Regions from separate parts of the Paenibacillus sp. FSL R5-0470 genome, predicted to be linked through region 2. Evidence: riboswitches for the same ligand, from Rfam matches in the RefSeq annotation. Region 2 holds a riboswitch; each other region holds the start of a gene.

Region 1 (8,029 bases), 890 kb from region 2:
CAGCTATTATAAAATCTCTGGATGGATCAAAGTAGTAAGTACCGCAGGCGAGGGAATGGGCGCCAATATACTTGCCGTTGGAGTAGGCGGGGGTTATCCCAACGTAACGGATACGGCAGGAGAGTGGCAATATCTTGAATACATAGGCCAGACAGGACCTAAACAGAAAGAATTCGGCATAGGTGCAAGTTTGGGAGGCTACTCTAGCTTGATTCAAGGTAAAGCTTATTTTGATGATTTGTCTGTAGAAAAATTAGACGCTGCTCCCGAAGGGGCAAACGTCATTTCGCTGGATAGTGCAGCAGTTAGTCAGGATGCTGGTGGTAAAAAAGCGGATACCCCACATAAGGTATCTCCAACCAAGATGCTGCTGATCTCAGCGCTTTTCAGTGTATTTTTTGCAGTGCTTTATACCAAGGCATTCCGCAGTGAGAAGCTTATGAAGCAACCTGAGAATGTCTATTCCAAATGGCTGAGCATTGCCATCGGAATTGCCTTTATACTAAGGATTTGGATCGGTCTGACTGCTCAAGGCTATCAGAACGACATGAATACCTTTATAGCTTGGGGCCAGCGTATGGTTGATTTAGGTCCAGGCAAGTTTTATGAAGAAGGGTATTTTGCCGATTATCCTCCTGGTTATTTGTACATTTTGTACATGCTTAGTCTTATTCGCGGTGTATTTGGCTTTGCGCATGGTTCGGGTGGAGAGAATCTGCTATTCAAACTGCCAGCGATTATTTCTGATTTGGTATTGGGTTACTTCATATATCAAATGTCCCGCAAAAAACTCGGCTCAGGGATCGCTTTTGGCTTAACGCTATTATTTCTGTTTAATCCGGCGGTGCTTGTTAATTCAGCGGCGTGGGGACAAGCGGATTCGTTCTTTTTGATTTTCCTGTTGCTCAGTATCCATGGCGCTGCGAACAAAAAGTTTGTTCAATCCGCGATTTTGTTTGCATTAGCAACTTTAATTAAACCACAATCGTTAATATTCACACCGGTATTATTGTTTGCTTTCTATCATCACCGTGCTTGGAAGCAGCTTGGATTTGGAGCTTTGTATGGATTAGGGATATTCGGATTGCTCGCGGCACCATTTTTCTGGAATAACGGTGGTTTAGTTGGCCTTATTAATCTGTATAAGAGTACGTTATCTTCCTATCCCTATTCTTCTGTGAATGCATTTAATCTATATGCACTGACTGACCCGATGTGGTCATCTCTTGACCTAACTTGGTTAGGTATTACTTACCGTGTATGGGGCTTCATATTTATTTTAGTGGCAGTAGCCATAGCAACGTTTTATTCCTTCAAAAAAGATCGCTTGGATTTATCCAAATCCTACTTTATCGGTATGGCGCTCATTGTAGTAGTCTTTGTGCTTGGAACCAAAATGCATGAACGTTATATGTTCCCTGCAGTTATTCTATGTATGTTCACTTATATAGCGAGTCGGGATCGTAGGTTTTTATCCCTATTCCTTGGATTCAGCTTAACGCAGTATATCAATGTGGCTTATACGTTGACCCATCTAAATGCAGGTGTAAATCCAGGTGCAGATGGAATCGTTTTGGTCACTTCTATTGCTAACCTGTCATTATTGCTATACATGCTCTACATCGGTTACGACGTGTATGTTCGTGGGGGAGTAAAGCCTCTTCCAGCACCACCAACACCTGAAGAAAAATATGAAGAAGACCTTAAAGTCGTCGAGCAAATAAGACCGCACCAGAAGGGAGGGAGACTTAAGCGATGAAGTTTAAGCGTATAGATTGGATATGTATTCTTGCCATTACTGCCGTTTACGCGGCAATTGCTTTATATAATTTAGGTTCTACTAAATCTCCAGAGACCTTGTGGGAGCCAGCTGCCAGCGGTGAAAGCTTCTATGTAGATCTAGGACAGAGTAAACAATTGGAACGCGTGAATATCTTCGGTGGCGTAGGTACCGGGAAGTTTAAGCTCGAATTCAGTGAATCCCCTGAGGTCTGGAGTAGTCCGCTGGATGTAAGCGAGGATGTTGGGAATGTCTTCATCTGGAAAAGCCAACCTCTGAACGTTGCAGCAAGATACGTGAAGTTTACAGTCACCTCTCCAGGATTCACTTTAAATGAAATGGCCTTCTATGAGCAGGGAGGCGAAAGAGTACCTCTTCCTATAGCCGGTGTTACACCGGATGCTAGTGCAGTCGCTAAAAGAGGAGAGCCTGCCAATCTTTTTGACGAGCAGTCACTCATCCCTGAATATTCTAACTTTATGAATAGCACTTATTTTGACGAGATCTACCATGCACGGACAGCTTATGAATATACACACGGGATTGTGCCTTATGAGAACACGCATCCACCACTAGGCAAGCTATTGATCGCAGTAGGGATGGAACTGTTTGGAGTCAATCCTTTCGGCTGGCGTATTATCGGAACATTGTTCGGGATTGCCATGCTGCCTCTCATTTATGTAATGGCACTACGTCTCTTTAAAAAGAGTAAATACGCAGCACTTGCAGCTGGATTGTTCGCACTGGATTTCATGCATTTCACACAAACAAGAATCTCTACGATCGATGTATACGGAGTATTCTTCATCATGTTAATGTTTTATTTCATGCAGCGATATTACACTATGAATTTCTTCAGGCAGCCCTTAAGAAAAACACTAATTCCGTTATTCTGGTCCGGTTTATTCTTCGGAATTGGTGTCGCCTCCAAGTGGATTGTACTGTACGGAGGAGCTGGGCTGGCCATTATGCTAGCTATCTCGCTCTTCGAGCGCTACAGAGAATATAAAGCATCGGGACGGTTGCTCGCGGAAGGGAAGATCAAAGACAAGGAACTGCTGGGTACCTGTCGCGAAGCCGTAAATTCGTTCTGGAAGAATACCATTATTACGCTAGCTAGTTGTGTTGCATTCTTCGTAATCATACCGGTCATTATTTATAGTTTATCTTTTGTTCCGGGTTTATCTGCATCCGCAGAGGGCTTTACTATAAAAGGCTTGATTGATTCCCAAAAGAACATGTACAACTATCACAGTCAGCTTGTAGCTACACATCCTTTTGCGTCCTCCTGGTGGCAATGGCCGTTTATGAAGAGACCCGTCTGGTTCTTCAGTGGCAGTGAGGGTTTGCCGCAAGGTCAGGTCAGCAGTATAGTGACTATGGGGAATCCGCTTATCTGGTGGACGGGTATTTTCGCAATGCTGGCAACGCTGTGGATTACACTGAAACGCAAAGATAAGACCCTTTATATGATCTGGATCGCCTTTTTCTCACAATATGTTCCGTGGATGCTTGTCCCAAGGGAAACCTTTATCTACCATTATTTTGCTATGGTGCCTTTTATGATTCTTGGTATTGTATATATAATGAAGTTGCTAGATAGTAAATATCCTGAGGCTCGTTATGTTAGTTATGTCTATGTGGCTGTTGCTTTACTGCTCTTTGTCGCGTTCTACCCTGTCCTGTCAGGGATGCAGGTAAGCGGAGATTATGTGAAGGGTATGCTGCGTTGGTTCCCATCTTGGGTTTTCTAAGATTTTTTATAATATCTATAATAATAAGTTTATGCTTACAGCGTTATTATGAAGTACAGAAAGATGTAACGCTCCATAAAGCTTTTAGGAGGAATAAAGGTGAAAGCCAGATATAGTGTAATTGTACCCATGTTCAATGAGGAGCAAGTAATTAGCGTTACTTATGAACGTTTGAAAAAAGTAATGGACGAATGCGGCGATACTTATGAGCTAGTCTTCGTAAATGACGGAAGTCGTGATCGTTCGGCCCAGATGATTCGGGAGATCAGTGATCGGGATGAATGCGTCAAGCTAATTGACTTCTCGCGTAATTTCGGACATCAGGTAGCAATTACAGCTGGCATGGACTATGCCGAAGGTCAAGCGGTTGTTGTTATTGATGCTGACCTTCAAGATCCACCGGAGGTCATTTTGCAAATGATCGAGAAGTGGAAAGAGGGTTATGACGTTGTGTATGCGAAGCGGCTGAAGCGCCGTGGAGAAACGATGTTCAAAAAGGTAACGGCTAAGATCTTTTATCGATTACTCAGCAGCATGACAAGTGTAGACATTCCTACGGACACAGGTGATTTCCGTCTTATTGATCGTAAGGTATGTGATGTCTTGCGAGGTCTCAAGGAAAAAAATCGGTATGTCAGAGGTTTAGTGAGCTGGGTCGGCTTCAAGCAGACGATGGTGGAATATGAGCGGGAAGAACGATTTGCAGGAGAAACTAAGTATCCTCTTAAGAAAATGATTCGTTTTGCGCTGGATGGGATCACTTCCTTTTCGCATAAGCCACTTAAGATTGCTACGTATGTCGGATTCTTTCTTTCCTTTTCGAGCTTTCTCTATTTATTCTTCGTATTGTTTCAAAGAATTTTTTTCACCTCATGGACGGTTCCAGGTTGGGCTTCAATTGTAGGGGTCAATTTGCTCTTTAACGGTATCGTTCTGATGCTGTTAGGTGTAATCGGTGAGTATATTGGACGGATTTATGACGAGTCTAAGGATAGACCGTTGTATATTGTCAGTGAGACCATAGGATATCGTAACGAAGAAGAAGTGGATCGCCGGAAGGATTACAAAGATGTCAGATAAGAACTTTCGAACTGCTTTCATACAGTTTCTCAAATTTAATGCTGTAGGTTTGGTAAATACCCTCATTGATTTCGTAATCTTCACATTACTGAACTCACTTGGGATGGTATATGCGTTGGCACAGGTGATTTCTTATAGTGCAGGGACAGCGAACAGCTTTATTTTGAATAAAAAAGTAACCTTCAAGGATCGTGACCGTGGCAATAAAGAGGGTTTTGATAAGACGCAGTTGCTGAAGTTTATCGTACTGAATCTGGTAGTACTCGGAATATCGCTGTTGCTAATGCATCTGTTGACTGACAAAGTAGGCATTCAAGTGTTGATCTCTAAGGTATTAGTAACGTTTGTGACGGTGATCATTAACTTCTTCGGAAGTCGTAAATGGGTATTCTAAAGTTCAGTAGAACCAATCTACGGAGGTGAAAATCATGCGTAAATTCTCGTATGTGCTCATACTGGCGGGGATCCTTATCATGCTCTATCCAAAAGCTAACGAATGGTATAACGACTGGCAGCAGGATAAGCTATTAGAATCGGCTGAACTGAGCACCAGTGTAAGTACTCAACCACCTGATCTGAAGAGCAGATATGCCGAGGTCACTCAGCTACTAGCGGAGGAATCAGCTCTAGATGCACAAGCACAGCCGCAAGAAACAGAAAAGCCGGAACCGGAAATTGAAGTGGGTGGCAAAGTTATCGCATTAATTGAGATTGATAAGATCGATCTGAAGCTGCCTGTATTAGAAGGGGCTACTAAAGCGAATATGAAGCATGCCGCGGCCCATATGAAAGAAACAACTCCAATAGGAGAAATAGGGAACGCCGCAATAGCTGCACATAGAGCTAGAACTACGGGCAGATTGTTTAACAGATTGAATGAGGTTGTGATTGGGGATACGATTACGGTGAAGACTAGCGATCAGACTTATAATTACGAGGTTTATGATATTTCTGTTGTACTTCCTAGTGATGTGTCTGTTCTAGACGGGAATAACAAAGATAAAATTCTTACTCTAATTACGTGTGACCCACTAGTAGATCCTACACATCGTTTGATTGTTCATGCCAAGCTTTCCTAATCGTTGACGAGAAATAACAAGAAAACTCAAATACAGAGAAATAACTATAAAATAATAGTAAATCTAGCAATTTTGTTCTTGTTTACGAGGATAAATATGGTAGTATAAGACTATAAAAGCTAAACACGATAAACGGCAAACCTATCGAAAGGTAGGGACGCAAAGCTAAAGGGCCTTCCCGTAAGGATGGCAGCCAGTTACCGAATGAAGAGGCTTTTTTTGTTTTTATAAAATATATAAGAATCTTAGATTCATATTTCTACTTGGACTGATTCTGTTAATTTGTCTAGTGAAATTAGAACAGATAGAGCTTATACGATAACGGCAAACCTATCGAAAGGTAGGGACGCAAAGCTAAAGGGCCTTCCCGAAAGGATGGCAGCCAGCTACCGAAAGGGGTTTTATCCGTGAAAAAGGTTTATTTTATGATGGTGGCGCTGTTCGTACTGATTACTGCGGTTCCGGTAAGCACAGCTCAAGCCGCAAGTGTAGATGCAAGCTGGTTGATTACATCGAAAGTGGCTCAAGGTGTTATTGGAATTAACTATGATATTCCGAAAGATAAAAGAATCAAACTCATGATCACTAAAGACAACAGCAGCTATACATATAACTTATATGCTTCTGGACAAGCTGAGGACTTCCCTTTACAACAAGGTAATGGTACTTATAAGGTTTCTGTTCTTGAGAACACAACCGGCAATAAATACAAAGCGTTATATTCCGAAGTAGTAGACGTAACCATGAGTGACTCGAATTCCGTATATTTGGGCTCCGTACAGAATGTGAAATGGAGTTCTTCTGATAAAGCGATCCTTAAGGCAAAAGAGCTTACAAAAGGCAAAACAACAGATGAAGAGAAAGTTAAGGCAATCTATAACTATGTAGTTGCTAATGTACAATACGATTATTCTCTTGCTAATAACGTAACAACAGATTACATTCCGAACATTAACAACACTTTGAATACTAAAAAAGGAATCTGCTATGACTATGCTTCTCTTTTTGCCGCAATGCTGCGTAGTGTAGATGTGCCTGCTAAATTGGTGATGGGGAATACTAGCTACGTTACGCAATACCATGCATGGAATGAAGTGTTGATGGATGGGAAATGGGTTACTATTGATACAACGGTAGATGCATCGTCAGCGAAGAGTAAGAAGAATACGGATTTTATTAAGGCTTCAAGTAAGTATACTGCAGCAAAATACTATTAATTTGCATCGCTAGATTCATAACTCTATTAAATAAACAACCAGCTTAATTATTAAGCTAGTTGTTTATTTTTCTATTAGGGGTTGCTTTTCTATGAATAGATAGGTTATTATAGTTAAGCGTTGTTAGACAGCGTACAGGCAATATTTGAGAGAGTTATATAAACGGCTTTCGAAAAATAAAGCTTGCATTACTGAGAACAACATGATATATTATAAGAGTTGCTGCTGAGACATTAAACGGCGCCAACGAGAACTTGATCTTTGAAAACTGAACAACGAGTGAGTAGGAAATCACGAAAGTGAAATCCGAAATTAGAGAATTAATTTTCTCGTCAGATGTTTCAAAATGAGCATATCGCTCTTTTCAATACTAATTGGAGAGTTTGATCCTGGCTCAGGACGAACGCTGGCGGCGTGCCTAATACATGCAAGTCGAGCGGAGTTATTTTGAAAGCTTGCTTTCAAAATAACTTAGCGGCGGACGGGTGAGTAACACGTAGGCAACCTGCCCCTTAGACTGGGATAACTACCGGAAACGGTAGCTAATACCGGATAATTTCTTTTTTCTCCTGAAGAAAGAATGAAAGACGGAGCAATCTGTCACTGAGGGATGGGCCTGCGGCGCATTAGCTAGTTGGTGGGGTAATGGCCCACCAAGGCGACGATGCGTAGCCGACCTGAGAGGGTGAACGGCCACACTGGGACTGAGACACGGCCCAGACTCCTACGGGAGGCAGCAGTAGGGAATCTTCCGCAATGGACGAAAGTCTGACGGAGCAACGCCGCGTGAGTGATGAAGGTTTTCGGATCGTAAAGCTCTGTTGCCAGGGAAGAACGTCCGGTAGAGTAACTGCTATCGGAGTGACGGTACCTGAGAAGAAAGCCCCGGCTAACTACGTGCCAGCAGCCGCGGTAATACGTAGGGGGCAAGCGTTGTCCGGAATTATTGGGCGTAAAGCGCGCGCAGGCGGTCATTTAAGTCTGGTGTTTAAACCTTGGGCTCAACCTAAGGTCGCACTGGAAACTGGGTGACTTGAGTACAGAAGAGGAAAGTGGAATTCCACGTGTAGCGGTGAAATGCGTAGATATGTGGAGGAACACCAGTGGCGAAGGCGACTT
Region 2 (8,029 bases):
GAGCAAGCTATGGATACCTTTCTGAAGAGTTATACGAAAGATACTGAGCCTCTTATGAATTATGACTCTAAGCTGACCTTACTAGATAGCTTTAAAGGACTACAAAGCATGCTTATCAATGTCGGTGGAATGTTATGCCTGATCATTGGTTTGATAGGTATTTTGAATTTCATTAATTCCATGCTGACTAGCCTACTATCCCGTCGACAAGAGTTTGCGATTATGCAAAGTATAGGTATGACGGATAAACAATTACGTAAGATGGTAGTTTTTGAAGGACTATATTATGCAGCTGCGACGATCATTGTTTCGCTTGTTCTCGGTATACTCTTTTCCTATGGAGTTATTGGAGGTGTGGTCGGGAACTTGTGGTTCTTCAGTTATAAGTTCACCATTATCCCTTTACTGATGGCATATCCTGCGCTACTTGTCCTGTCTGTTATTATTCCGTATGTTGCCTTTCGGAGTATAAGTAAGCAAAGTGTTGTGGAACGATTAAGAGATACAGTTTAAGCTTGAACAAAAGGGAACAGATTGGGCGAAAGGTCCAAGTCTGTTCCCTTTTTTTTATCAGTGTGACTATTTATAAACGATACATCCTCTTTGCTCTAATTGCTCTACAATGTCTGTTCCCCTCAAGCTGTGATTCCATCTGAGATCCAGCTTCTCTAATCGATCCAGCTGTAGCAGGGAATCTGGAATCTCCTGCAGATGATTATCTCTTAGGTCAAGCTCTATGAGGCTGCTTAGTTGACCTATTTCCTCAGGCAGCTGATTCAGTTTATTTTTTCTAAGGTTCAGTCTTCTTAGCTTGCTTAGTTTACCAATGGATAAAGGCAGCGCAGCAATTCGATTATCACTTAAATCAAGAATCCGAAGCTCTTCTATAGCACCCAAATGCTCGGGTAAAACGGTCAGTTGATTGCCATACAGATGGAGCTCTCTTAACCCTTTTATTTGTGTGATCGAATCAGGTAGACCTTCTAGCTGATTGTAATATAGCCGCAATTCAATTAGACTGCTCATTTCGCCTATACGGACAGGCAATTGCTTGAGGTGATTATCTGTTACGTTCAGATACTTGAGCTTCTGGAGATTACAAAGCTGCTCCGGCAGCTGTTCGAACTGATTATTGCTTAGATATAGAAAGGAATTCAACCCTTGCAGTCCGCCAATGCTCTCCGGCAGTACTTTTAGTCGATTATGGCCTAAATCCAGCATTTGCAAGTGAACTAAACGACTGATGTTGTCGGGTAACCGTTCGATTTCATTACCCGCATAATTTAGTACTTCTAATTCATCATGAAGGAAGAGCTGATCGGGAATCTCTTTAATGTGGTTGTTGTACATGCTGAGTTCTAGTAGAGGATTACTCTCAAAAATGATCTCTGGCGTTTCGGTAAGTCCTTTTCCGTCAAAATTATATCTCATGAATGGATCTCCTTTATAATTCGTATTGGCATCAAGCCTATGTGACAACGTTACGATAGAATATAACAGGATGATGATTTATTATCAGTATGTTGGCATACAAAACTATGGAATGTTTTTTGATATTCAACATCAGCAGATCACCGTGTTAGACCCGGCGTATTTACTGGAGTATACGGATTTTGATTGTGACTAGTAGTTCCGGGATCTTTTTCAGAGAATCGTTAATTAGAGGGGTTACCAATATGGCTTGTAATCATTGTGCAGTAAGAGAGCTGGATTTTCAAATCAAGGTTCATGGTGAGCTTAATCTTAGGGTTTTACCTGAGGTTATTCATCACTTGAGTAGAAGTAATACGATACATAAGGTAGAAGAAAATGTGATTACGATAAAGGAGGCTGGGGTGCGGGATTTTCTAGATTTCTGTAATGACCATATGGAGTCGGAGCAGTTTGAATTCCGTATAGATGACCAAACATGGAGACCTCTATCCGAATTACCTACTGTACTTGATATGGAGTGGATTGATGAGGTTATAACTAAGGGCTTAGTTACTTGTCACTTCCAACCGATTGTGAACGTACGGGAAGAGATTTTTGCATACGAGCTCCTATCCAGATTTAAAAAAGAAGATGGGTCCCTTATCTATCCTAATGAGATTTTTGCGGCGGCACGGAATCGTGGGCGTTTATATGCTTTAGACCGGTTATGTAGAATGACTGCTGTAAAATATGCTGCACCCTTAAATAAAAAAACGTTTATTAATTTTATCCCAACGTCGATCTACGCGCCAGAGTTCTGCTTAAGATCAACCGTTGAACTGGCCAATCAATTAGGCGTCGATCCCTCTCTTTTTGTCTTTGAAGTTGTTGAGACGGAGAAAGTGGATGATCTCGCTCATTTGAAAGCTATTTTGATATATTACAAGGATCGGGGATTTGAATACGCTTTAGATGATGTTGGCGAGGGCTTCAGCACGATCGAGATGTTATTGGAGCTTAAACCCCATTACATGAAGCTGGATATGAAATATGTGCAGGGTGTGTCCAGCGATCTGAACAAACAGAAAATAGCTAAACAATTTTTACAAAAAGCTTTAGAAATACAATCCGTTCCTTTAGCAGAAGGTGTGGAGTTTAGAGAGGACTTTGAATGGCTTAAGCAGAGTGGTTATCAGTTGTTTCAGGGATATTTATTTGGAAAGCCTGATCCTATTCCCAAACAGTGATCCTAATGAGTATAACTCCGTCTAGAGGATGAGATGAATTTCAGGTCAGAGTCTGAGTACAGCCAACCCCCGGGGTTGTATAATTAAGGTAATTGAGAAGGGGGACGGGATGGATATGAAATGGCATAAGTACATCACACACTGGGCGGATTCTAGAGGGTTAGGTGGACGAGAAATTGATTATCAATGGCCGTCTCCATCATTTCCGGTGGTAAGTATTCGCAGCAATTTGGGTCGCTACTCAGGTCAGGGGTATGGTCACGGAAGCAAGCCACAAGTGAAGACAGCTGTTGGATTAATTGCTATTGGAGATGTGGCTGTAGGCTTGATTTCCATAGGTGCGATAAGCGTAGGGGTTCTATCCGTGGGTGCAATATCACTAGGAATGTGGTTAGCCCTTGGAGCGATAGCAATTAGCTGGCTTGGCTTCGCAGCTGGAGCGATTGCCATTGCAGGAGTGGCTGTAGGCGCGATCGCGATAGCCGAAAAAGCGTTGGGAGCTGTCGCCATAGGTGATACGGCATTTGGGGCGGTAGCCATAGGACGGATTGCTGGGGGAGCAGTAGCTATTGGCCAATGGGCATATGGCCTAATCGCAGTTGGCGAGCATGGCTTCGGGTTAATTCCCATCACGGGCGATGTGTGGAATTGGTTCCGGCGTTTGTTTGGTGCGGGGAGTTAAGTAGACCTCCAGTCCTAAAGTGTCCTCTCTCTTCCGGGATACTCGATAAAGAATATCTATCACGATAGAAAAAGTAATTGCAATTACCTATTCGGATTTCATACCAATTAATCATGCGATCAGATGTAGCGTTATGTTACTCTTTGTAATGTATTCGAAACTTCATAGGCAAACCTATGGAAATGTAGGGACGCAAAGCTATAGGGACTAAGGTTATCATAACTATTGTCAGCCAGCTGCCAAAGAGTGTATTACGCTTTTTGTTAAAGTTTAATAAAAATTAAGTCTTAGTTTTTATGCGACTTTATACGCAATCAAGCTACTCTTTTGGGGTAGTTTTTTTTGTGCCTATTTTTAGGCACGGAAGAGATTCATATTACATCTGGGGGGTAGAAAAGATGAAAAAAATGATTGCGATCGCTACATCAGCAGCCATGTTAGCTAGTTTTTCGAGTGAGGCAGGTTATGCTTTAGCAAGTGATGTAAGCAAGGTAAGTGTAGTGAACACTGTAGTACAAAGCAAGGCTGACCTATTCAGCAATGCGTCAGTTATTCCGTTTGATCTCTACGGCAAGGCTATCCTAAGCGCTTATAATGATGTTTTTAGAATGAATCCTGCGAATATTAAATCCATTACCAATAACGGTGGCAACTACTCAGGTTCACCTATAGCTAAGGCTATTGATGGCGATATGAGTACGCATTGGGAAACGGGCAAACCGAACAGTTCAACGTTCACGAATGAGGTTGTCTTTGTTTTCAATGAGTCCACTGAATTAAATAGAATCGTATACGCTGCAAGACAATCCAGTGCAAAGGGGAAGGGGTTTGCTCAGGAATTTGATATTTATGGCTCAACTACGGATGCAGGCGATTATACGCTAGTATCCTCTGGAGAATATAAAGGCGGAGCAGGTGACGTAGTAGAGATTCAGTTTGCACCCACAGCTTTCAAGAGACTTAAATTTGTCTTCAAAAAAGCTAACCAAGATTGGGCGAGTGCAGCTGAGTTTTCTTTTTACAAAGAAGATACCGTATCCGCTAAAATGAAAAATTTATTTACAGATGATACCTTGAGTCAAGTTAGCACAGCATTTAATACGGTGGAGAAATTAACGGCTTTAGAACAAGAAGTACAGACACATCCACTGTACGCGCAGTTTCAAGCAGATATAGAGAATGCAAAAGTACTTCTGGAGAATCATCAAATAGAGGCAACAGCGGCTAAGGTTTCGAAGCTAAAAGGCTATGGTACAGCATACGAAAATGCCTATAGCGAAGCTTATAGAATGCCCAACTCTAATGTATCAAAAGTAACGGTGAACGGTGGGAGCTATCCAGGTACGAAACCGGAATACATGCTCGATGACCAGCCGAATACACACTGGGAAACGAACAAAAACAATGATGACAGCTTCACGAATGAAGTCGTGTTTGAATTAGCGCAAGCGAAAGTACTAGATAGATTGGCTTTCCTGGCTAGAGATAACCGCAAAGGCTTCCCAGAGGCTTTTGAAATTTATGCATCAGAAACAAGTAAGGGAGAGACCTTCCAACTCGTATCTAGCGGAACCGCGACTAGTACGAATGATTTTCTGGAGTTTAAATTCGAACCTACGAAGTTTAAAAGATTGAAATTCAAGTTCACAAAAGCCAATATCAACAGACCTTTTGCGGCTGAATTTAGATTTTATACAGAAGATAAAGTAAGCGAAGCTGTAAATGGTATTTTCACAGATGGCACGATGAGTGCGGTTGTTCCTGCTTATAATAGCGTCGAAGCAATCAATGAATTAGAAGAAGCGGCAAAAGTACATCCGCTCTATCCAATCCTGAAAGATTCTTTGGATTTAGCTAAGAAGCTAGTGAATGGTGAAGTTCAAACTGAAGGCACCCTCATTGAGGCGGAACAACGTGGAGATATGAAAAAGCATGCGCAGGAAAACCTGAGAATTGGTTTCGGGACGAACAACCAGCCTACAGGTCTCGTTGCAATGCCTGGAGATACAATCAACGTTTATGTGGACGCAGCTTCGAGCGATAAACTACCTTCTTTAGTCTTTTCTCAACAAGAGGCGGCTTGGAATGTTTGGGCTAGAGGTGTGCAATTGCGTCCAGGTAAGAATATTATAACCGTTCCTGAATTTGCTACGAATAGTTATTATGCACATGAAGTGACTAAAGGCGGTACAGTGTATATCGTCAATCCATATACAGCAGAGGAACAAGGTAAAGCACCTATGATCCGGTTCGAGGGGCTTACCAAGATCCCTATGATGACCAAGACTACAGATCCTGAACAATTTAAAGCCTTCTTAACCACCTATAAACAAAAATTAGATGAAGATAAGGCAGCGCATCCGAATGTTCAAGATCGCGAGCTCATCGATGTGGTGGAAATGGTCAGCGATCATGTTATTTTCACAGGAACTGCGACAGAAGCTTATAACAAGTTTATTACGCAAGAAAATGATCCGCTGGGTACCGTAACCGGCTATGATACTTGGATGAAGACGATCTTTGACTTCTATGGCTTGGATGGCAGTAGTGTGATTCATGATGCGAAGCTAATTCGTGAGAACATCCGATTGATGCAGCCTTATGGTGCGATGTATGCAGCGGGAGATCATACAGGGATACAAATTGGGACCGTAGGGACGATGTTAGGTGATTTTAACAAAGTCTATCCAGGATGGGGATTGAATCATGAAATAGGGCATCGCTTGGCGATGGGTGAACGAGAATATGGTGAAGTAACCAATAATATGGTGTCTATGCTGATGTCAGTCTATGCGGACTCGATGGATACTCGTATTCCTTTTGAAAGTGATATTTATAAATATGTAATCGAAGAAAATAAAGTGGTTATGAATCAGCAGGGCTTATTTGCACAGCTCGGTGCCTATTGGCAGTTAGAATTGGCGCATCCGGGTTACTGGACAGAACTGACCAAGCTGTACCGCGAGCGGAAGGTCTCCCTTCCGAACGGCGACAATTCCAAGCAGCAGTATTTGGTGGAGTTCTCCTCTGAAGTGCTGGGGTTAGACCTAAGTAGCTATTTTGCCAGACATGGCTTCACTGTGAATCCTGAAACGAAAGAGAAGTTAGCTAAATACCCAGCACCGAAAAAGCTCTGGTATTTAAACAATTCAGTGGTTCATTATGAGGGAACAGGAATAGCAGATAAGAATGTTGCGATAAAGGTTAATATCACGCCTAACACTACTGCTAAATCGAACACATTAAGCTTCAGTATAGATAAGGATCTTAAAAAAGATTTCTTAGGTTATGAGGTGTATAGAGACGATAAGTTAGTAGGGTTTACTGGGACTGACCAGTTCGTGGACACGAATGTAGATAGCAGCATCAATTATACGTACAAGATCGTTGGTTATGATAAGAAGCTGAGCCCACTGAAGCCGGTACAGGTTAAAGCCTTCAAGCCAGCGCTGTCTGTTGAAGATCAAATTACGTTAAAGCTTAATCAAACTTTTGATCCGATGAACTATGTAAAAGCGACTAACTACCAAGGGAACGATATTACTGCTAATGTCACCCTGAAAGCAAATACCGTTGATGTAACGCAAAAAGGCGACTACGAAGTGGTATATGAAGTGAAGAACGAAGGGGTTACAGAAACCAAAACTACACTGGTTACGGTAACGAGTGACTATGCTTATCTTTCGGATCTTACTGCCAAGTCAGTCGTTGTTGGTTGGGGTGAATTAAAGAAAGACAAAGCCGTTTCTGGTGGAATCATCACCCTTGTTCGACAAGGGTTAGCTGCGACCTATACCAAGGGAATCGGTGTACATGCCAACTCTGAAGTTGTTTATGATATTGAGGGTAAAGGTTATGACTTCTTTGAAAGCTACATCGGGATCGATCAAGCGATGAAAGGAAAGCCATCCTCTGCAACCTTTGAAGTGTATGTAGATGGAGAGAAGAAATTCGCGAGTGAGGTTTTCCGGGCAGGGACAGAGCATGAATTTGTGAAAATACCTGTGACAGGCGCGCGAGAAGTGAAGCTGGTTACCACAGATGCTACAGACGGCAATGCTTCAGATCATACGGTATGGGCGGATGCGAAGTTTACGAATACTTCAAGCAAGCCTACTATCACAGTGCCTGAAGAGACAACGTTTATTGAGCTGAACAGTGACTTTGATGTTTTGACCGGTGTTACAGCCGTTGATAAGGAAGATGGTAACTTGATTGGAGCCGTTGAGGTAAGTCCGAATGGTTTCACTTCAAGCAAAACAGGCACTTACAACGTCGAACTGTCAGTTACAGACCGGGATGGGAATACAGCTGTGCAGACCAGAACAATCGTTGTGTATAGCGCTAGTAAATACTTGAGTGATACAGCTTGGCAGTCGGCAAGAACGGATTATAATGTTGTTCGTAAGGATAAGGCAAGTTCTAACAATCCGATTAAACTACTTGTAAATGGCGTAACCAAAGAGTTCGCTAAGGGTTTAGGAACGCATGCTAACTCTGAGATTGTATATAATCTAGCGGGCGCAAACTATGAATATTTTGAAACGTTTGTAGGGGTTGATAGAAATATCCCGGAGCAAAACAACTCTAGTGTGATCTTCAAAATTTTCGCCGACGGGGTAGAAGTGTATAACAGCGGACTGATGAAATTTGGCACGGAAGCCAAACTAGCTCGAATCCCTGTGAA
Region 3 (8,029 bases), 1.3 Mb from region 2:
GTTTCACTGAAAATGTATTTGTAACAGATATACGCAGTGCTGAAATGATCAAATATGCTTCAAATGCATTTTTGGCCACGAAGATCTCCTTTATTAACGAGATCGCCAATATTTGTGAAAAAGTGGGAGCTGATGTAACCGAGGTAGCACAAGGAATGGGTATGGACCAAAGAATCGGGTCATCCTTCCTGCAGGCTGGTATCGGTTATGGAGGCTCCTGTTTCCCGAAAGACACTAATGCGCTCATTCAAATTGCGGGCAACGTCGATTACGAATTCAAATTATTGAAATCTGTAGTCGAAGTGAACAAGGGACAACGGTTTATGATCATCTCCAAGCTGCATGAATCACTTGGCAGCCTGCGCGGTTCGACGATTGGGATATGGGGGCTTGCTTTCAAGCCTAATACTGATGATGTCCGCGAAGCTCCCGCCAGAGAGATTGTTGAGGCACTGGTGGCTGAGGGGGCAACAGTCAAACTATATGATCCAATCGCAGCTACAAATTTCAGGCAGCAATATGATCATCCGCAGCTTCGCTGGTGCAATCTTCCAGAGGAAGCGGCTGAGGGCAGCGATGCCGTATGCCTGCTTACCGATTGGAGCCTACTCAAGGACATTGATCTGCATCAGCTGGCGAAAAGCATGCGTAATGGGGTGCTGATCGATGGACGCAATGTGTATTCCAAGGAGCAAATCGAGGGTACCGGCCTCGTTTATCATTCTGTCGGCCGCCCGCAGATGGGTGGATTGAGCGGTTATTCTGCTAGTGTGGCTGGAGCGGTTTAATCTAAGTTATATTGATTGAACTTGTGTTTTTTCTATTTAGGGATGAGCCGTGACTCCAGAGAATGTTTGGACTTCCAGCCGCTGTTGTCTGCAGATTTCCTGATTTTAACCGCTGATAGCGGTAGAAATCCGCAGACAAAGGCGGACGCTATCGCTCTTACAGTTCCAAAATTCCCCTCCGCCACTTCGTTCCCTTATTTTAAGGTTCTAAGCAATTTATAAAGTTAGGTACTCTGATTATATACCGCAGTAGCAGATAGTCTTGCGCTTGTAGTTGCACTTGCGTTAGCTGCTGCCTCCCCCGGAGCAGAAGCGAATCTTTAGAAAAACGTGCTTGCTTCCGGCTGGTACAGCCCGGTACGCACGGATCAAGTATTAAGAAGAAGTTGGTTAGGTTAAGAACGGAAAGGGAATTTGGAACTGTAGAAACGGAGTGTTCGCCTTTATCCTCGGATTTCTACCGCGAGAAGCGGTTCAATCAGGAAATCTGAGGATAACAGCGATCGGAAGTCCAAAATCCCTTGGAGTGGTTTCTACCTAACAAATTTTTTTAGTGCATCCGCTCGAAATAAGGCTAAGCGGAAGCTGACGTTTTGATTACAATTCAAATATGCTCGATTTCCATAATTCAAGGAGGGTTCATTCTATGAAAATGGTACTTCTATCAGGCGGTTCAGGTAAACGGTTATGGCCGTTGTCCAACGACTCACGTTCAAAGCAATTTCTAAAGGTACTTGAAAGCCCTCAAGGTGAACCAGAATCCATGGTACAACGTGTCTGGAGACAGCTGGAGGAAGCAGGGATGGCAGAATCATCTTATCTGGCCACCGGCCGCGGCCAAGTAGAAATGATACAAAGCCAACTGGGAAGTCATGTGCCGATTATCGTTGAACCGGAGCGTCGGGATACTTTTCCGGCTATCGCCTTAACAGCTACCTATCTTTATTCAGTGGCAGGTGTTTCTCCAGCGGAAACGGTAGCAATATTGCCTGTTGACCCTTATGTAGAAGCATCCTTTTTCGATACCATAGCTATGCTTGAGGGGACCATGCTGGAAAGTGGAGCAAATCTGGCACTAATGGGTGTTGTTCCTGAACATGCCTCAGAGAAATACGGATATATTATTCCTACCACCGAAGAGGCGGGGGGAAATGGTTTTATGAAGGTGAGTCACTTTCAAGAGAAACCAGACCGTATACAAGCAGAACAGCTCATCGAGCAAAATGCATTGTGGAATTGTGGAGTGTTTGCCTTCCGCTTAGGGTACTTGTTAGATATTTTGCAGCGTAAAGGGTTGCCTTTAGGATATGAAGAATTGCAGAAGCAGTATAAGCTATTGTCTTCCATCAGCTTTGATTATGAAGTGGTGGAGAAAGAAGAACATATTGTGGTGCAGCCGTATGATGGATTCTGGAAGGACCTTGGAACGTGGAATACGCTGACAGAGGAAATGAGCAGCAAGCATGTAGGAAAAGGTTTTGTAACGGTGGATTCTGAGGGGACTTGCTTGATTAATGAGCTGGATATTCCGATTACGGTAATTGGTGCGAAGGATCTGATCATTGCGGCTAGCCCGGATGGGATTCTAGTTACCCATAAAGCTGAGAGCCCACGGATTAAAGAAGTGCTGAAGACCTTTGAACAAAGACCGATGTACGAGGAACGCCGCTGGGGCCATTACAAAGTTATTGATTATGTGAAATATGATGAAGGCAATGAAGTGCTGACCAAACGGATTTTTATATCCGAGGGGAATAATATCAGCTATCAATTACATCGCAAGCGTAGTGAAATTTGGACAATCGTCAGCGGCGAAGCAAGTATTGTGCTGAATGAGAAAAAACATAATGTGAAGGCTGGGGACGTAGTACGTATACCGGAAGGAACGAAGCACGCGATCCTTGCTTTGACGGATGTCGAGTTTATAGAGGTACAGACGGGTTCTGAATTAGTAGAAGAAGATAACATTCGTATTACTTTAGACTGGAATGATATAGAACTACAACAATTCATTTCATAGGTCTAACCTATCTATTTAACCAATCCATAATTTCTTGAAACAGGTAAATTGACTCAATTATCAAAAAAAGTCATAAAAACACTAAATATATCATTAATTGTCGTCGATACTTACGGTAAGAGAGATTATTTCTCTTAAATTGAAAAGGCAAACCTATCGAAAGGTAGGGACGCAAAGCTATAGGGCCTTCGAAAGAGTGGCAGCCTGGCTACCGAAAGGGAGATTATTTTGAAAGCTTACCGTACGTATCGATTATTTGGCGCATTTCTGTCACTCGTCTTGTTTCTGACTGCACTTCCGCTTACTGTTGGAATTTCGCCGTCTGTTGTCATAGCTGCTTCAAATTCTGGAACGCCAGTTACCCCAGGAGCCTCACTTGAAGCCGTAAAGCTGCTTAACTATTTTTACTCGATCTCAGGAAAAGGTATTATTGCTGGTCAACATGACTATTTAGAAAGTCCAGATGAAATTAACAATATGCTGAAGGGAACCAGCGGACAATATGCCGCTCTTCACGGTTATGAACTGGGCGCGATCAGCGGTCAGTCAGAAGGAACGATGGCCTGGCAGCGTCAAAATGTGGTGAACAGCGCCATCAACTGGAATAAAGCGGGCGGGATCGTAGCTATGACTTTTCATGCTAACCTGCCGGGCACCTCTTATGACTGGGATAATGTAAAAAAAACACTTAGTCAGAATGAGTTCGATAGTTACGTTACACCGGGTACCAAGCAATATAACAATCTGATCGCTGAACTTGATAAGGTGGCAGTCTCCCTAAAAAGCTTGCGCGATGCCAATGTTCCGGTGCTTTGGAGACCCTATCATGAAATGAACGGGAACTGGTTCTGGTGGGGGAAGAAAAATAACTTTTCTAAACTTTGGAATATTATGTATGACCGTTTTGTTAACGTTCATAAATTAAATAATTTGTTATGGGTATGGAGTCCGAATGCTCCCAATGTTTGGTCAGATCCTTATGCGCTAACTTATCCAGGTGCTGATAAAGTAGATATTCTGGCAGCAGATATATACGAAAATGATTACCAGCAAAAATACTATGACAGCTTGTTGAGTCTAGCCGCAGGCAAACCGATTGCGATCGGGGAGAATGGTGAAATGCCTAATCTGGAGAAGCTTCAGCAATCACAAAGTAAATGGACGTATATGATGAGCTGGGGAAAAATGCTTTACGAGAATAACAGTGCAGATACAATTAAAACATTTATGAATAGCAACTATACCCTGACCAGAGATAAATTAAATACTGGTCTGGCACCGACACCTAGCGCTGCACCAGCGCCGGCACCTCCCGAAGAAGAGGGTGAGGCAGCCATTCCTCTTGCGAAGGGGCTTGCAGGAGAATATTACAACAACATACAGCTATCGGGAACAGCAGCTCTTACTAGAACTGATGCAATTATCGATTTCAATTGGCGGCAAGGATCGCCGGATGCCGCCCTTGGGATTGATCGTTTCTCCATACGTTGGAGCGGTAAAATTAAGCCATTATATGATGAGCAATATACATTTTACACTACCTCAGATGATGGCATCCGTGTGTGGGTGAATGGGCAATCCGTGATTGATAGTTGGACTAAGCAAAGTGGTACTGAGCGTAAGGGTAATATAACGCTGAAGGCTGGCCAGCTATATGATATCAAGGTGGAGTATTACGAAAATGAAGGCGATGCGAGAGTCCGCTTGATGTGGGAAAGTGCTAGTCAAGCTAAAGAGACAGTTCCAGCAAGTGCACTTTATCTTCCGGATGTCTCCTGATTGATGAAAATTAAAGGTCGATCCTTAGTGGCTCTGCGTTATTGCAGAGCTACTAAGCTATAGTCCTCATTAGGTCAGAAGACGATTGTCCGATAACAGGTATGTTTGTTTAGCACCTGTGGAGGCAGTACAGCTACCGAAAGGAGGATTTATTTGCGTAAATATTATAAGCAAAACAGATTGTTGTTTACTATATTACCGGTGTTTATTATTTTTTCCTTGCTGCCTTTGGGAGAGGTTAAGAGTCTTCCGAAGGCTATGAGTGTTTCTTCCGCTCTTCCTCTGGCTATACCAAGCAATCCATCAGCTTCTGAAGAAGCCAAGCAACTGCTGAGTAATTTGGTGAATCTACGTGGCAAAGGAATCCTGTCTGGCCAGCATGATTATCTAGAAAGTCCAGATGAACTGGTTCATAAGCTGAAGAATACATCGGGACAAAATGCCGTTCTACATGGTTATGAATTGGGGGCAATTAATAATCAACCCGAAGGGACGATCGCAGAACAGCGACAAGCTGTTATAGACAGTGCAATGGAGTGGCATCAAGAGGGTGGCATTGTAGCCATGACATTCCATCAGAGTTTGCCGGGGACTTCTCCGGAATGGTCCAATGTAAACAGAAGTCTCAGTCAAGAGAAGTTTAATGCTTATGTTACGCCTGGGACGGCTCAGTATAAGAGTCTAATCTCTGATCTAGACGAGATCGCTGGCTATTTGGGACAGCTGCGTGATGCCGGAGTTCCAGTCTTATGGCGACCTTACCATGAAATGAACGGCGGTTGGTTTTGGTGGGGGAAAAAGGACAATTTTTCAGCGCTTTGGAATATTGTCTATGATCGTTTTGTAAACACACATCAACTGAATAATCTACTGTGGGTGTGGAATCCAAATGCGCCGAATGAATGGGCAGATCCTTATGCTGCATATTATCCGGGTGCGGATAAACTCGATGTTCTGGCTGCGGATATCTACAATAACGATTATAAGCAGTCCTACTATGAGGATCTGCTCGCACTTGCTGAAGGTAAACCTATCGGAATCGGGGAGAGCGGACAGCTGCCGAACCCGGAAGTATTAACCGAGAAACAAAATAAATGGGTCTATATGATGACCTGGGGAAAATTACTGACAGAAAATAATACGCTACAGTCAATTAAAAGCTTTATGAATGACTCGTTTATAGTATCGAGAGAGGATTACGTTCTCACAACAGGAGGCCCTTCGATAGCACCGGTAATCCCGGTAACCCCAGCGGGTTTAACTGGAGAATACTATAACAATACTGATTTAGAGGGAGAAGCGGTACTTATCCGCGATGATCGTAAGATTGATTTTAATTGGCATGGCGGGTCACCTGCACAGGAGATAGATGAAGATCATTTTTCTGTTCGCTGGAAAGGGAAGCTCAAACCCAAATTCAGTGAAAAATATACGATTTCGGCATCCTCTGATGATGGAGTCCGTGTCTGGATTGACGGAAAGCTGATCATCGATAATTGGAAAAATCAAAGTGCAACCCTTCATAAAGGAAGTATCCCGCTCACAGCCGGAACACTTTATGATATCCAAATTGAATATTATGAGAATGAAGGAGATGCTAATCTTCGCTTGCTGTGGGAGAGTTCCAGCCAGAAGCAGCAGGTGATTCCACAAGGGGCATTGTTCCTTCCTTAATCTAATGAAATGATAGGGTTAGACATTCCGGAAGAAAGAGAGGACCTATGGATGGGAATAACGAGGAGAATATCTAATAGAAAAAATAGGATAACTGCAAACAAACCATTACTGTTATTACTGAAATTCACCGCATTAACCGTCTTGTTTCTGTTGTCTGTCTCTGTTTTCGGAACGAATAAGACGAACGATTATAAGGTAGGTGCCAATATACCAAGATTAGCTACAGGAAGTGATGTTGCAGCAGAAATACCGGATGGTACTGTGATCTGGAATCTGGGACAACATGATGGCTCAGCAGCTGAGTTCGCTACGAGTGGCACTTCTGGCAGTAAGAAGGTATTTAATGTTCCTTCTTCAGCGCTCAAATCATCGGCTCTTCAGAACTTGCCTGCAGGCTTGAATGGAAAGACCCAGCCGGAATTAACGATCACCTATCAGCTAAATAAGATTCCGGAGAATGGGGTCTTATTTAGCGTAGGAATTCTGGATGCTTACAAATCCGTGCCACAAATGAGTGTGTTTTCCAATCATCAATTGTCAGGGATCATTCAAATTGCGGGCGTATCGGGTACAGAAAGTGAATATAGCTTTCAAAAATCCTATGAATTATACATTCCCAAGGAGCAATTGAAGCTGGGAACGAACGAATTGAAGCTGCAAACGGTTCGCTGTTTATATTGCAGTGACAAAGAAGACGAATATTCCTGGTGGACTTGGGATAATCTCCGTTTAGAATCTCTTAACGCTCCAATTTCCGAGCCTATTCATGGCAGCTATACACTGACCGGAACAGTAGTGAATAATAAGCAGTTTTACTTTGATGAAGGTGCGGTTACGCACTTGCCTTATGTTATCAAATGGCTAGGGATGGCTTATAGCGGCAATGTGATGCGTACCAGCTGTGCCAGTGATGTCGGGAGATCCTGCTCAGATATGCTGGAATATTACAAGGTATTGAAGGATTACAACATGCAGGCGGTTGCTCTGTATTTGCATACTGGTGATATTAAGCTTAAGGCAGATGGATCGTTGCCTGCTGATGCGGAGAAAAAGCTGACAGATTATTTTGAACAATATAGCCCTTATTTTCAATATTATGAGGTAGATAATGAGCCAGGGTTATTCAATCGTTCTAAGGCAGTTAATTTGGCGATTGCGGACTGGTTGAATAAAAAAGGTAAGCAAATCGCGCCCCATTTACAAACTGTTGCTCCGGGCTGGGCGTATTGGCCGAGCTACAGTGAAGATTCCTGTGGTAATCAGAAGGGAACCGGGAAGGAATGTGGAGATCCGGATGGCTGGGAACGTGATCCAGAGCAACGTATGGAGCTGGAGAAGGTTACGGATTTGACCAATGGACACTCCTACGGCGACTCTTATATTTTTAGTAATGGAGGAAGCTTTACTGAGAATTTGAAGACCTTCACTGGCGCAGACAATGGACTCGGCAAAAAAATGCTGACCACTGAATTTGGTACCTCGGACAGCCATGTGGATGCCTACCAATACGGGGCAACGGAGCGGACAGCGGCTGTATTCGACCGGATCATGCGTGCGCATATTGGTTATGCGGATATGTTTGTGCAGCATGCTGCTTTTTTTAAGGATTTCAGTCTATTCAAATACGGGTTTAATTTAGAAGAGCATGATCCGGCGACCACAGAGATTTATTATACAAAAGAAAATGAGGATTCACGTGTCAGCATCATGAGAAGGCTCAGTCTTGCCTATGCTACACATGGAGCTCCATTAACTTACCAAGTTG
Region 4 (8,029 bases), 730 kb from region 2:
GGTAATCCTTTTGCTACAAATGACATCTTAACCTTGAGTTTGTTCACTCTGCTGGCTATAGCCCTTATTTAAAAAAATCATAAAACCGGGAAAAACCGCCCACTGGCTTCGGCTGGTGGGTATTTTTTTGTTTTTTACGAAATGTCGGATCCCGCAACAGGCCTACTATTTTCGTTTCTTTTTTACCCAAGCACCGATACAAATCCCGCATATCTTAGTTTTGTATCCAATTAAAAAGGAGGAATTGACAAATGGGCGAAGTACGTGGAGAACGTTGTTGCGGCGTTGGTGAACGTGAACGTGAACGTGAACCTGAACGTTTTGTTGGTGGAGCCTTTACATCCACAGGGGCAATCTTAGTGCTCTTTATCCTACTGGTCATCATTACAAAAGCTTGTATATTTTAAATTGTATTCAATTACAAAGGAGGAGTTAAAATGGGCGAATTCGCAGGAGGATATGGTGGCTTTACTTCTACCGCCGCAATTCTGGTTCTGTTTATCTTGTTGGTAATCATCTCTAAGACTTTGTTTATTTAAGTTTCAAACCTCCCAATATAGCTGCACCTTATTAAATCCGCCAGTACTCATGCTGGTGGATTTTTTTCATACATAATCAAAGACGCACCCTGTCAACCTTAAGTGGTAGTCGAGTATCCCAAATGGATTATGTTGAAATTATGCGGAAGTACCGTACCCTGCCAGTAATGGTGGGGTATTTCTTTGCGTTCAGGCAAATTTTTTTATCAGTGATATAGAGTTCATACACATAACGTTACATCCGTCTAACCTTTACTCAAGTAAAATGGCGGAATGACACAGTCTCTCTTGTGTGATATTTGGTGTACACCGAAGACGAGATTCGCCCCGAAGACTATACATCAATCATACGTGCAGGCAGGTTGCAGTGCTTACCTTTAGGTAAGTACGTGAACTAAAAGTGCATACTTACGCGATGGCATGGTGGGAGGTATACTCAAGTCCTAAATCTGATTCAAACATGGAGGATACACCATTGAAAACACTTATTGTCGTCACGCACCCAAACATCGAAACATCCGTCGTTAATAAACGCTGGATCGAAGAACTCCGTAAATATCCAGACAAATATACGGTGCACGAGCTGTACAAAGCCTATCCCGATGAAAAAATCAACGTGGAAAAGGAACAACAACTGATTGAAGCGCATGATAAGCTCGTCTTACAATTCCCTGTCTACTGGTTTAGTAGTCCACCTCTGCTTAAAAAGTGGTTGGACGAAGTATTTACTTACGGATGGGCATATGGTTCGAAGAGTGATAAATTAAGAAATCGAAAAATCGCATTAGCTGTAACTGCCGGAGGAAGTGCAAAAGACTTTAGTGAAGAAGGTAAACTCGGCTACGGGCTTGACCGTATTTTATCTCCCTTTGACACGACTTTTTTGTACTGCAACGCTGATTATCGTTCCTTCTATGCCATTTATGGCACGGAATCTGAGACGGTAGGAAGTACGGATTACTTAAAGAAATTGGATATCAGTTCGCAAGGCTATGTTGAATTTATCGAAAATATGTAATTAGATTTGAAGCAAAAAGCAGCATTTTCATTAATGGAAATGCTGCTTTTGTCATAAGTTGTCGTTAAATCGTAAAAGGTATGGTTATCTCTTGCGCGGCTGGAACGAAGTTTTTCTCTCCCCAAGTGCACATCATATCCAGCACCGGAATAAGCGATTGGCCCTTCTCGGTCAAGGAATACTCAACTTTAGGGGGAATCTGGGGGAATTCCTCGCGCCTGACGAGACAGTCGGCTTCCAGTTCTTTCAACATAACGCTTAATGTCTTAAAAGGTATTGTACCGATACCCCGTTGCAGTTCATTGAACCGCACGATCTTGTTTTCAGAGAGATAGTAGAGAATAGTCATTTTATATTTACCACTAATAATAGACAAGGTGTAGCCAAAGCTAGTGTCCTTCTGTTGAATGCCAGGCGGTATACAGATTTCATCACTCATGGGCTATTACCCTCCTTCAGAAAATATTCAACGAAAAGGCAAACGCCTGTTGTCGCTCTGTACTCAGGTCCCGACTTTATTATGTTTTACAACCTGCTATCAAGTCATCCTGTGAGAACGAATTCACTATATCATTTTGAAACAATTTGTTCAAAGCACTCGTGGCTAACTATCAATCGGTCGATTTTCTCTGTCGGCGAAGCGGGCCTCTTTGGTTGGAAATCAAAAGTACCAAGCGGATAGCCTAAGCGACGAATTGAAGTTTTTAATGTAATTTTCATGTGAGCATCATCTTATTTTCAGGTTCAAGGTATATATTGAAGACACCAAACACCCCCCAGTGTTTTGTGGTATAAATCTCTCAGGTCTTGCCAACTCCCATGGTAAGGCCTATTTTTTTGTTCGCTAATTAAATGGGGGAGGGGGGGGCAACTTCTTCGCTACTTCACTTAATCTGATATTGCTCTTCATAGCTCTTAAAAGATGAAATATCCAGACCGAGATATCTGCGCATATGAATGGCAGCTTGGGCAGCGACAATGTCGTTTAACAGCAGCATTCGTTCATGGTATCCACGACATATAAATTTGGCTTCTATCCCCGTGTTAAGTTTGTTCTGCTCATAAACCTTGATTCCCCGTTTTCTCATCTCTGAACGAACATCTCTTAGATCTGTTGTAGCAACTGCTGCGGCTGTTTCAAGAACCTCCAGATAGGGGGTGGGTGTTCGTAAATGTGCAGATAGAATGGCGGAGTCCCGTTCGAAAGCTGATAAAATCATCGGAAGCAATAAATAAGATTTCACCAGCATGTTGTCCCTGCTTTCAGCTCTATTCATGAATATCATCACCTCTAATGGGAACGTATATTCGTATTCTACCCCGATATTCCAAAAATAATCAATGGTATTTCTAAACAGCTAGTCCAATGTGATTGAATTCACAACTAAATTAGAAAGAATAAAATATATTAAAATTGTAATAATAAAAAATAATGCTTCAGACTTATATAAAGGGAGAATTAGGATGAATGAGGAAGGAAGTCTCCGCCGTGGAATGGTATTTGGTTTGATTCTAAGTATTCCATTATGGATAGCGATATTAGGCTATATAAAGTTACTTTAAAATTGAAGGAAAACCTTTGTGTGAAGCGCCTTTAGGCGCTTTTTTTGTGCTTGCTTACGCGTATGAATATCAAAAGGAATTGATTGACAATTGTGGGGATGGAGCGCTAAACTATTATTAGTTCAAAAGTATTAAAAGTCATAGACTATTATTTAATAGGATGCTTAAAATGCTAGTTCTAATCTGCAAGTCAATACATATATTATCATGATAATAGCAAACCGCCTGAAAGGGTGGGACGCAAAGTCCAGGAGTCTAAAGTGTCTTAAATGCGCTATGACCGTCCGACTGCCATGAGAAGGGAATTCCACTTCTTTTTTGGCGGTCTTTTTTGTTGTTAGGTCTTTTAGAGTTTCTGGTAATTATTCTGATTAAATATAAATCATAGATTTAGGAGGTGTGCTTTTTGAAAAGAAGAATGAAACCGCTGCTAGCACTAATATTAGCGGGGATTTTGATAGTAGGTAGTGGTCTTTCTGGAGGTCATTTGGTAAATGCGGCTGGGGAGGTGCTTCCCTATACTCCTACACCTGTGTTAGGTATTGCAGGGAATTTTAATACTTTTATTTTTGGGGATTTCAAACAATTTAATGATCAGGTTCATGGGCGCCTTGCGGCCAAAGGTAATATTACTTTGCAGAATTACGGCGTATCCAAGGATAATCCAGGCGGAGATGTTCTTATCGCTGGTAATGACATCAGTTTTACTAATGGGACTGTTCATGGAGCATCCGTTTATGGTGGTGTTTTTTCCAGCAACGGTGTAGATCTTAAAGAACCAGCGAGAAAAGGGACTCCTATTGATTTTGATGCTGAAGAGCAATTTCTTATTGGACGTTCTAATGAATTCTCTTCGCTTGCTACAATAGGAACTTTCAAAAAGGAATATGGGAAAATAACGATTGATGCTCCGGAACCATTTAACGTTCTTAATCTTAGTGCTGCCGATTTCGCTGGTGCTAATGGCTTACAGTTTAATATTGCAAATAGCGCCACAGTTATCATTAACGTTAGCGGAAGTTCAGTTAACATTCCAAGCTTTCAAATCTGGGGAGGTAGCCCTAACAAGGTATTATTTAATTTTTATGAAGCTAGCACTGTTGACATTGGAAGTTTAACAATAGAAGGAACTATCCTAGCTCCGCTTGCAAAAGTAACTTATAATTCCGGTGAACTGCATGGGACGCTGATTGCAAAGGGATTTGCTGGTGGGGTGCAGATGCATTGGTATCCATATGGAGGGGAAGAACCACCTCCGACACCAACGCCGACCGTGGCACCAACACCGACACCAACCGTAACACCAACACCGACGCCGACCGTGACGCCAACACCAACGCCGACCGTGACGCCAACGCCAACGCCGACCGTGACGCCAACACCAACGCCGACCGTGACGCCAACACCGACGCCGACCGTGACGCCAACACCGACGCCGACCGTGACACCAACACCGACGCCGACCGTGACGCCTACGCCGTGCGTGACACCGACACCGAAGCCAACACACACACCAAAGCCAACACCGACACCGAAGCCGACACACACACCAAAGCCAACACCGACACCGAAGCCAACGCACACACCAAAGCCAACACCGACACCGAAGCCAACGCACACACCAAAGCCAACACACACACCAAAACCAACACCAACGCCGATCGTGACGCCAACACCAACGCCGACCGTGACGCCAACACCAACGCCGACCGTGACGCCAACACCAACGCCGACCGTGACGCCAACACCAACGCCGATCGTGACACCAACACCAACGCCGACCGTGACGCCAACACCAACGCCGACCGTGACGCCAACACCAACGCCGACCGTGACACCAACACCAACGCCGACCGTGACGCCAACACCAACGCCGACCGTGACACCAACGCCGACACCGTCGCCGGAAGTAACGCCAACACCGACACCGTCGTCGGAAGTGACGCCAACACCGACACCGTCGTCGGAAGTGACGCCAACACCGACATCGTCGTCGGAAGTAACACCAACACCGATACCGTCGTCAGAAGTAACGCCAACACCGACGCCGTCGTCAGAAGTAACGCCAACACCGACGCCAACGCCGGAGCCTCCTGTGTTCCCGACACCAACACCATCATTTGTAATTGGTACTATCGTTGTTAATGATGATCCTGTGCCGCTGGGTCCTGTAGCTTCGTCGACTCCAGCACCAGTACCAACACCAACACCGTCGAGCAATACAGAGGTACTTGTTGATGAGGAGGAGATTCCATTAGGACCAGTATTGACAGTAACACCAACGCCGTCACCAGAGGATATTGCTGTAGTGGATGATACAATCCCGCTAGGTAATCCACCTGTGGATGAACTTCCAAAAACGGGAGAATCAAGTTCAGTCCCTTATTATGTAACTGGTCTAGGTTTTGCACTTATTGGATTGCTAATGAGAAATAGATTCTCGAGCAAGAAATAATAAACGGTGATTGTAGCTTGAATACAAGTTATGCCGTGAAGAATAGTAAAGCCGCTTTCGGGACATATTCCGAGGGCGGTTTTCTTTTGTTATGATTGTTATATTTTGGCGCATTCTAAGTAGATGTTATACTGATTTACAACGGATATGAGGAAAGGACGGGGAAGATGAATTGGTATGGTTCTTCATTAGCGCTGTCATCGTCATAGGAGCTCTGATCTATGCGGGCTTTTTCTTTTATGGAATTGCTATTAAACGAGCACCGAAGGAATTCCTGAGTAATAATCGTGATTTGAAGGTTGATCCCCCGGTTGCCGGGGCTTCTTGGGGTGAGGGGAAGGATTGGATCTCCAGTCAGAGCTTTGAGAATGTGGAGATTACATCTGAGGACGGGCTACAACTAAGAGGGTACTTGCTCCTTTCGGATCGTGCTGAAGGTCGTACGGCGATTCTAGCTCATGGTTATTCTGGAAAAGGGAAGGATATGGGGGCGTACGCCAAAATCTATTACGAGAGAATGGGCTTTAATATCCTGATTCCCGATGCCAGGGGACATGGGGAAAGCGCTGGGAATTATATTGGTTTTGGATGGCATGAGCGCAAGGATTATTTGCAGTGGATTGAATATATAATAGAAAAGACTGGGCCCAGTGCTCAAGTTGTGCTTCATGGGGTCTCTATGGGTGGTGCTACAGTGCTAATGACCTCAGGTGAAAATCTCCCGCCGCAGGTCAAAGCTATTGTCTCGGACTGTGCTTACAGCTCAGTTAAAGCACAATTAGCCTACCAACTACGGCGTATGTATCGCTTGCCAAGTTTCCCTTTTATTCAAAGTGCGAGTCTAATTACTCGTTTGAAAGCAGGGTATGGTTTTAGTGAAGCATCTGCCTTGAAACAGGTGCGGAAGGCGAAGGTGCCGATTCTATTTATTCATGGGGATGCAGATAACTTTGTACCGTATAGTATGATGAATGAATTGTATGAGGCATGTCAGAGTCCCAAAGAGAAGTTCGTAGTGCCGCAAGCAGGGCATGGGTTAGCTTATGACATGGATAAGACGGGGTATATAAACGTAGTAACAGCTTTTGTGAATCAGTATGTAAATTAGATGCCCTGAACGTAGACAGCGCCCGATATCCGCTAGGTAGCGGTTATCGGGCGCCTATATTTTTCCACACATGGCATGTGTCCTTATGTAAGGTTCGTACAGCCATGCTTTTTCGTTATATTCATCCCCCGCCGTTCGTGAGTAACGGGTGTCTTAATTCCTTGTTATTTCCAGCAGCCGTGTGGCGAGAATAATCCTTCCAATACGACAAAAGCCCTACCTCTCTTTTGCCCTTGCGGCTCCATTGACCGCGCCAGTGTGAATCGGAATGCTATATTTCGAATTTAGTCTCATAAAAAGGAAAGTTTCTGCAAGAAAACATGAAGCCTCTGTGTCCAAATTGCCGAAGTGTAAAATAGTCGGCCTGACATCTTCTTGATGGGGATATTCAATATATCGAAAAACAAATACGATATAAATATAACACACTATTGTTTAAAAGGCAAATATAATAATGAATTCCAAGATAAGGGTTGTTTGATATAGAAGGGGAACAAGCAGAGCAAGAGAGAGCGTTTGATTTGAATATATCGTATGCTGGATTATTTGTGGATTAATTCGGAAAAGCTAGAAAGCCAGAGTAAATGGGGCTGTGGGGGTTATTTTGCGTGCCTATTTTGTGAACTGGTCTCTAAAACTTACATTAAACCCCAACATTGATTGAAGGATTGAGGGTAGACCGTTATAATTAATAAGTCTGGATTTTAATTAAAAAATAAGGGAGATTTTTATGAAACGCGCAGATGTGTGGTTGATTTCCATCGTGTTGATTGCTGCGCTCGCTTTTCTCGCACCGAGATGGTTTTCGGACAATGATGATAAAGGTGGGGCCGGTAAAAATCTCGTAGCCAATGTAACGGTGGACGGCGAGTTATTTAAAACGGTAAAGCTTACAAAAGAAGAACAAACCATTGAGGTTCGTACCGAACGTGGCTATAACCTCTTGAAGGTGCATGATTACGGGATTGAAATGTACGATGCCGACTGCCCAGATCAAGTATGCCTAGGTTTTGGTTTTATTACCCTGCCCAAACAGACGATTGTCTGTCTACCGCATAGAGTATTAGTGGAAATCACAAGTGCGTCGGGGGAGGATGATATAGATGCCTATGTCCAGTAGTGAATCTGCAACAGCTTTAAAAAGAACGGTAATTATTGCGATTTTCGCCGCAGTGGCAGTAGTGCTTAGTCTAATAGAAGCGCAGATTCCGTTGTCAGGAATGGGACTGGTGCCGGGTGCTAAACTAGGATTAGCTAACATTATGATTTTGACTTGTATTTACTTTTTACGTGGACGGGACGCATTCCTGCTTGTCATCCTCAAAACGTTGCTTACTGCATTTTTG

The links. A riboswitch is a leader RNA that binds a small molecule or an ion and turns the genes downstream of it on or off. The one in region 2 is predicted to bind cyclic di-GMP.
Region 1: it holds a riboswitch for cyclic di-GMP, as region 2 does, so the genes downstream of both, MKY99_RS03230 (transglutaminase-like domain-containing protein) here and MKY99_RS29590 (NPCBM/NEW2 domain-containing protein) in region 2, are expected to answer to the same signal.
Region 3: it holds a riboswitch for cyclic di-GMP, as region 2 does, so the genes downstream of both, MKY99_RS04825 (glycosyl hydrolase) here and MKY99_RS29590 (NPCBM/NEW2 domain-containing protein) in region 2, are expected to answer to the same signal.
Region 4: it holds a riboswitch for cyclic di-GMP, as region 2 does, so the genes downstream of both, MKY99_RS02470 (collagen-binding domain-containing protein) here and MKY99_RS29590 (NPCBM/NEW2 domain-containing protein) in region 2, are expected to answer to the same signal.

What each region holds. Positions count from the first base shown of each region.
Region 1 covers NZ_CP150238.1:716,567-724,595, forward strand. The annotation lists gene MKY99_RS03205 (glycosyltransferase 87 family protein) at 1-1,759, shown strand, start outside; gene MKY99_RS03210 (phospholipid carrier-dependent glycosyltransferase) at 1,756-3,534, shown strand; gene MKY99_RS03215 (glycosyltransferase family 2 protein) at 3,634-4,614, shown strand; gene MKY99_RS03220 (GtrA family protein) at 4,604-5,008, shown strand; gene MKY99_RS03225 (class D sortase) at 5,043-5,693, shown strand; cyclic di-GMP riboswitch class I at 5,818-5,898, shown strand; cyclic di-GMP riboswitch class I at 6,007-6,087, shown strand; gene MKY99_RS03230 (transglutaminase-like domain-containing protein) at 6,101-6,910, shown strand; rRNA gene MKY99_RS03235 (16S ribosomal RNA) at 7,282-8,029, shown strand, end outside.
Region 2 covers NZ_CP150238.1:6,675,595-6,683,623, reverse strand. The annotation lists gene MKY99_RS29615 (FtsX-like permease family protein) at 1-513, shown strand, start outside; gene MKY99_RS29610 (leucine-rich repeat domain-containing protein) at 580-1,431, opposite strand; gene MKY99_RS29605 (hypothetical protein) at 1,457-1,627, shown strand; gene MKY99_RS29600 (EAL domain-containing protein) at 1,677-2,660, shown strand; gene MKY99_RS29595 (hypothetical protein) at 2,770-3,342, shown strand; cyclic di-GMP riboswitch class I at 3,500-3,586, shown strand; gene MKY99_RS29590 (NPCBM/NEW2 domain-containing protein) at 3,741-8,029, shown strand, end outside.
Region 3 covers NZ_CP150238.1:1,106,041-1,114,069, forward strand. The annotation lists gene MKY99_RS04815 (UDP-glucose/GDP-mannose dehydrogenase family protein) at 1-788, shown strand, start outside; gene MKY99_RS04820 (sugar phosphate nucleotidyltransferase) at 1,435-2,808, shown strand; cyclic di-GMP riboswitch class I at 2,945-3,024, shown strand; gene MKY99_RS04825 (glycosyl hydrolase) at 3,037-4,587, shown strand; gene MKY99_RS04830 (glycosyl hydrolase) at 4,741-6,261, shown strand; gene MKY99_RS04835 (discoidin domain-containing protein) at 6,313-8,029, shown strand, end outside.
Region 4 covers NZ_CP150238.1:554,841-562,869, forward strand. The annotation lists gene MKY99_RS02440 (hypothetical protein) at 1-72, shown strand, start outside; gene MKY99_RS02445 (hypothetical protein) at 252-407, shown strand; gene MKY99_RS02450 (sporulation protein YjcZ) at 438-539, shown strand; gene MKY99_RS02455 (NAD(P)H-dependent oxidoreductase) at 1,015-1,557, shown strand; gene MKY99_RS02460 (helix-turn-helix domain-containing protein) at 1,622-1,996, opposite strand; gene MKY99_RS02465 (hypothetical protein) at 2,442-2,834, opposite strand; cyclic di-GMP riboswitch class I at 3,326-3,416, shown strand; gene MKY99_RS02470 (collagen-binding domain-containing protein) at 3,527-5,575, shown strand; gene MKY99_RS02475 (alpha/beta hydrolase) at 5,748-6,683, shown strand; gene MKY99_RS02480 (NusG domain II-containing protein) at 7,414-7,803, shown strand; gene MKY99_RS02485 (Gx transporter family protein) at 7,787-8,029, shown strand, end outside.